DNA from 2 places in the Pectobacterium parvum genome. Region 1 is predicted to be linked to the other one. Evidence: riboswitches for the same ligand, from Rfam matches in the RefSeq annotation. Region 1 holds a riboswitch; the other holds the start of a gene.
What was found. A riboswitch is a leader RNA that binds a small molecule or an ion and turns the genes downstream of it on or off. The one in region 1 is predicted to bind thiamine pyrophosphate.

Region 1 (3,152 bases):
GAAATACTTCACGATCAGCGCAATGAACTCAAAATACAGGAAATAGATCACAATGCCTTCTATCAGCTGATAGGAGGAATCTTTCTCGCTGGAGATCAGCAGCACTTTCGCCAGATGGAACGTTTCCTTGACTAAAAAAATCACCAGAATGATCGCCAGCACCAGCAGGCCGATATTGAGTATCGTCTGAAGCGCCTTGGCAGCCATCGCACTGCGAGCAGAACCTGCCATATGTTATCCCCACACCCTATTTCACATTAACGCCAATAATTCACAGCAAAGTAACCGGACGAACCGCGTGCTGTCTATGCCGAGCACGCTTAATTTAGTTTGAAATTACTGACAAATATGTCACGCAAAGTACAAGTCAATTTACTTATGGTGTTACCACCAGCGATGGAAGTGATGAACGGGGCCGATGCCGTGCCCGACTTCAAGCGTGTCCGCCTGCTGTAATGCCTGCTGTAAATAATCCTTCGCTGCCTTGACCGTCTCGCCCCAGCTATCGTGACGTGGTCGCAGTGCCGCCAGCGCAGCAGACAGCGTGCAGCCGGTGCCGTGCGTATGGCGCGTATTCACGCGTGGGGAACTAAGACGCAGTGGCTCGGCCTGCCGGCTGAACAGCCAGTCTGGGCTTTCCGCTTCACTAAGATGGCCGCCTTTCATCAGCACCGCCTGACAGCCCATCGCCAGCAGTGCTTCCCCCTGCTCACGCATTTCCCGCTCGTTGGCGGCAGGCGACGTATTCAGCAACGCGGCGGCCTCCGGCAGATTGGGCGTAATCAGGGACACCCGCGGCAGCAGCTCACGACGGATCGATTCCACCGCCTCCGGCGCGAGCAGCGGATCACCGCTTTTCGCCAGCATCACGGTGTCCAGCACCACGAAAGGCACCGCGTAATGACGCAGGCGTTCGGCAACGGTTTCAACGATATCGGTCTGCGCCAGCATCCCAATCTTGGCGCTGTCGATACGCACATCGCTCAGCACGGAATCCAGCTGTGCCGCGACAAAATCCGGTTCAATCCGGTAGATGGACTGCACGCCGCATGTGTTTTGCGCCACCAGCGCGGTAATGACCGAGGTGCCGTAAGCCCCCAGCGCAGAAAAGGCTTTTAAATCCGCCTGAATACCCGCACCGCCGCTCGGATCGGTGCCCGCAATCGTCAACGCATTGATACGCTTCATGCCAGATCCTCCGCGCGCAGGGTATAAAGTCTATCGAGGAAGTTGGGTATAAAACTCCCCGTCCCCTGCGCCACCGAAGCCGCCTGCTGCCCTGCTAACGCCATGACATAGCACGCTGCCGCTACATGCGATAAGCGATCCCCCTCCAAAGAGCAGAAACCCGCGACGACCGCCGACAGCGCACAGCCCGTCCCGACCACGCGCGTCATCATGCTATCGCCGCCAGCTACCGCGATATCTCGCTCGCCGTCCGTGACATAATCCACCACGCCGGTCACTGCAACCATCGTCCCCACTTGCCGCGCCAGTTCGCGCGCAGCAGGGAGCGCCGCCAGCGAATCATCGGCGCTATCCACGCCACGCCCCTGTGCAGCTAACCCCGCCAATGCCATGATTTCAGATGCATTGCCGCGAATCGCCGTCGGCTTCCACGCCAGCAATTCCCGACAAAATTCACTCCGAAAGGTCAACCCACCAACTGCAACCGGATCGAGCACCCACGGCGTACCCGCCTGATGTGCGCTGTTTACCGCCGCCCGCATCGCCTCAGTTCGCGTGCGCTCCAGCGTCCCGACATTAATCAGCAGCGCATCGGCCACCGCGCTGAACTGCGCGGCTTCTTCGGGATCGACCACCATTGCAGGCGACGCATTCAGCGCCAGCAGCACATTAGCAGTAAAAGATTGCACCACATCATTGGTCAGACAGTGCACCAGCGGCGAAGCAGAACGGAATTGAGTGAGTGATGTTGCTGCCTGAGCGGCAGAAAAGTCGGCGGGTCGCGTGTTCATAAGTCTCCCAACCGGCGTGGAAGAAGGCGGCAACCGGTGGGGCATACCGTGACTTCCCTACGCTGGCATTATCCAGATCAGGTGGTACGGGTATTTCTCAGCCTTCACAAAGAAGGGCACCCCGAGTCATTTAAAATCAAAATGTTGCGATTAATGTTTTATTAATCTTCGATCAGGATAATGCCAGTGGGAGGTATTGTAAATGGACATCCAATCCCGCTTGTGTGCCAGAAGTATTGCGATGACCCGCAGTCAGTGGGCTAAACGAGGTTCTAGTTTTCAAGCTTCCCAAACCAGATATCACTACAGGCGCTCTAAAAATTCAGCGAGTTATATTTTTCCGTAAAAGAAATCTACATTCGATCAAATTTTCATTTTTTTTGCGCGTTATTGACATTTCTGTAAGCCTTCTCAGACAAGGGTTGCGCGTTTCTTAACCTGTCGAAATCTAAATTCAACCTCAAAATCAAGCTTTGCACTCAAAAGAATCTCAACTAAAATACCCAGCATGTAGTATTTTAATGAAATTAATACACTACATATAGATATCGCGTTAATGACAGGCATAAAAAAACCGGATTCATAAATTGTGAATCCGGCTTATGAAGCATGACCACCATGAGTTTGCAGACTCATAACGTTTGTTAGCCTCACTTTCATTTCTACGGTTTGATTGTGCCGAGCTTGGATGGTCATGTAAATACCAATTAGTGCTCATAAGGAGCTACACATGACAATCTGTAATAAGTCTCATCGATACAATACGGCTTTCATTAACCTGCCAGATGACCAAGGTGGTGAGGGGCGGCATAAATGTTGTGGCTGCGCCTACGATCAAGGCTACCAATCAGGCTTATCTCGAACGGAACAAGTCTGGGTAAATTTGCATGTTTTACCTGATAGCCAAGCGGGCACTGTACGCCATAAAAGCCCACAAGCAGCATTTGCTGAAGGCTATCGTGATGGTATGCGTGATTCCTACCGCCACGCGGGTTAATGTTGAATGAAGGGGCTTCATGCCCCTTCCTCTTTTAAGGGATAGAAATGGATAAACGTTACCAGGTTTTCGTAAGTTCAACGTTTACGGATTTGGAAGAGGAACGGAAACACGTTATACAGACGCTAATAGAAATGGATTGCATCCCAGCAGGAATGGAGTTATTCCCAGCAATC
Region 2 (3,152 bases), 730 kb from region 1:
GGAAACACATTCTGCGCATCCTCTATTACCGTCCTTTACGCAATTTACTGCCCGGCTCGGCGCTACGGCGTTCAGAGATGCACATTGCCCGGCAAATTTTCAGCGGACTCACCAATATAAATGAGGAAAATGGGGAAATTGAACCCGATCTGGCTCATCACTGGCAGATGATCTCCCCCCTGCATTGGCGCTTCTATCTGCGCCCAGCCATCCGCTTTCATCATGGGCGCGAGCTCACAATGGATGACATCACCACATCACTCTCTCGTCTTATTCCGCTTCCACTCTTTTCTCATATTGAAGCCGTAACGTCGCCGATGCCATTCGTGATCGATATCCAGCTAAACAGCCCAGATAAATGGCTACCGTGGCTATTAGGCAGCGTGCACGCCATGATTTTGCCGCAAGAGTGGAAAACGCTACCGGATTTTGCCCAACACCCGATTGGCACCGGCCCTTACGCCGTGGTGCGTAATAACAGCAATCAACTGAAGATCCACGCCTTCGATGATTATTTTGGCTATCGGGCGTTGATTGATGAGGTCAATATCTGGGTCCTGCCGGACGAACCGGAGGAAATGCCGGTGTCCATCCAGCTCCAGTCTGACAATTCTCGTCACGAACAGTTAGAAAGCCGGATGGAAGAAGGCGGCTATTTCCTGCTGTTCGACAAGCGTTCGCCGTTAGCATCACGACCGGAAGCGCAGCAGTGGCTCAGACAGGTATTTAACCCGATTTCGCTACTCAACCACGCCAATACCAGCAACCAGCGTGACTGGTCACCGGCCTACAGCCTGCTGCCGCGCTGGCACCATCACCATCCCGATGTGCCGCAATCCCTTCCAAAAGGGCTGACTGAAGTCACACTCACGTTCTATCAGGCGCATCCTGAATACCGGATATTAAGCGAGATTATGCGCACGCTACTGGCGCAGCACGGCGTCACGTTGCATATCCAGACGGTCAGCTACGAAGACTGGTATCAAGGCAATGCCGAAAGCGATATCTGGTTTAGCAGCGTGAATTGTTATTTGCCGCTCGAATTCTCCCTGTTCGCGATGCTCTACGAACTCCCACTGGTGCAGCACTGTCTGGATGACGATCTGCATGCGGACGCGCAGCAGTGGCGCAATCACTCACTGCCGATGGCGGAATGGTGTGAAAAACTGATCGATAGCGGCCAACTGTATCCGCTGTTGCACCACTGGCTGCAACTTCAAGGGCAGCGCAGTATGCGCGGCGTCAGGATGAATATGTTGGGCTGGTTTGATTTTAAATCCGCCTGGTTTGCACCGCCGGAACGCTGAGAGCCTTTCGCCGCCCGACTTAACCCTTTACAATGTGCCGTTCTCAACGGGGTGCGGAAAATTTTTCGCTGAGAAGATACCCGTCGAACCTGATCCGGTTAATACCGGCGAAGGGATTTGAGAGTGCGGCTTATTGCTGCCTCAAAGTCCTTTGCCACCCTATGATTCTCAGGAGTGCAAAGTGTTAAATCAATTACTACACCGTTCAGCCACCGCGCTGAAAATCAGCCTGCCTTGCCTGTTACTACTCTCTGCTTCGGCCTTCGCCAAGCCTGCGCTTACCGTTTATACCTACGATTCGTTCGCTTCCGAATGGGGTCCGGGCCCTATCATCAAGACCGCATTTGAAAAAGAGTGCGAGTGCGAACTGAATTTCGTCGCACTGGAAGACGGTGCCTCGCTGCTAAACCGTCTGCGTATGGAAGGCAAAAACAGCAAAGCGGACATCATTCTGGGACTGGACAACAACCTGTTGCAGGCAGCAGAACAAACCGGCCTGTTTGCGCCACACAATTTGGACACCCGCGCCGTCACGGTGCCGGGCGGCTGGAACAATAAGACGTTCGTTCCTTATGACTACGGCTATTTCGCGTTTGTGTATAACAAAAATACGCTGAAGAACCCGCCGAAAAGCCTGCATGAGCTGGTGGACAGCAACGAACCGTGGAAAGTGATCTATCAGGATCCACGCACCAGCACGCCGGGACTCGGTCTGCTGCTGTGGATGCAGAAAGTGTATGGCGACGATGCGCCGCAAGCCTGGCAGAAGCTGGCGAAAAAAACCGTTACCGTCACCAAAGGTTGGAGCGAAGCCTACGGTCTGTTCCTGAAAGGGGAAGCGGATCTGGTGCTGAGCTACACCACGTCGCCAGCCTATCACATCATTGAAGAGAAGAAAGACAACTACGCAGCAGCGACCTTCAGCGAAGGGCACTATCTGCAAATTGAAGTCGCCGGGCAGCTGGCGTCCAGCAAAAATCCCGAGCTGGCAAAACGCTTTATGCAGTTCATCCTGAGCCCAACCTTCCAACAGGCTATTCCTACCACGAACTGGATGTATCCGGCGGTTAAAACTGATCTGCCAGCAGGCTTCGCGACGCTCGCGGTGCCGGAAAAAGCCATGCAGTTCAGCGCGCAAGAAGTCGCTGACCAAAGGACACAGTGGATTCAGGCATGGCAACGCGCCGTCAGCCACTGATCGGCGGACGTCTGTGGCCAGGGTTACTGGCCACAACGCTGTTAATTTCCGTTGCCGCACTGGCTTTCGGTGCCCTGTGGCTACAGGCGCCAGAAAGCCAGTGGCGCACGCTATGGCATGACAGCTATCTCTGGCATGTCATCCGGTTTACCTTCTGGCAGGCCTTTCTCTCTGCGCTGTTTTCCACCGTTCCGGCGATCTTCCTTGCCAGAGCGCTGTATCGACGTCGCTTTCCCGGTTACCGCTGGCTGCTACGATTGTGCGCAATGACGCTGGTGCTGCCCGTGCTGGTCGCCGTTTTTGGCCTGCTCAGCGTTTATGGTCGGCAAGGCTGGCTGGCCTCTGCGCTGGGCTGGTTTGACCTGAAATACACGTTTTCGCCCTCTGGGTTGCAGGGCATCCTGCTGGCGCACGTCTTCTTCAATCTGCCTCTGGCAACCCGATTGCTGTTGCAGTCGTTAGAAGGCATCGCCACCGAGCAGCGTCAGTTGGCGGCCAATCTGGGCATGAACAGCTGGCAGCATTTCCGCCTGCTGGAATGGCCCGCCCTGCGCCGACAGATTTTACCCACGGGCGCGCTGATTTTTATGCTCTGCTTCGCCAGCTTTGCCACAGTGCTGTCGCTGGGCGGCGGCCCGCAGGCAACC

Region 2: it holds a riboswitch for thiamine pyrophosphate, as region 1 does, so the genes downstream of both, thiB (thiamine ABC transporter substrate binding subunit) here and thiM (hydroxyethylthiazole kinase) in region 1, are expected to answer to the same signal.

The regions. Positions count from the first base shown of each region.
Region 1 covers NZ_CP087392.1:3,324,567-3,327,718, forward strand. Annotated here, with positions in the region: gene psiE (phosphate-starvation-inducible protein PsiE) at 1-231, opposite strand, end outside; gene thiD (bifunctional hydroxymethylpyrimidine kinase/phosphomethylpyrimidine kinase) at 385-1,188, opposite strand; gene thiM (hydroxyethylthiazole kinase) at 1,185-1,979, opposite strand; TPP riboswitch at 2,017-2,113, opposite strand; gene LOZ86_RS14935 (hypothetical protein) at 2,710-2,976, shown strand; gene LOZ86_RS14940 (DUF4062 domain-containing protein) at 3,024-3,152, shown strand, end outside.
Region 2 covers NZ_CP087392.1:4,049,678-4,052,829, forward strand. Annotated here, with positions in the region: gene sgrR (HTH-type transcriptional regulator SgrR) at 1-1,307, shown strand, start outside; TPP riboswitch at 1,345-1,441, shown strand; gene thiB (thiamine ABC transporter substrate binding subunit) at 1,525-2,505, shown strand; gene thiP (thiamine/thiamine pyrophosphate ABC transporter permease ThiP) at 2,481-3,152, shown strand, end outside.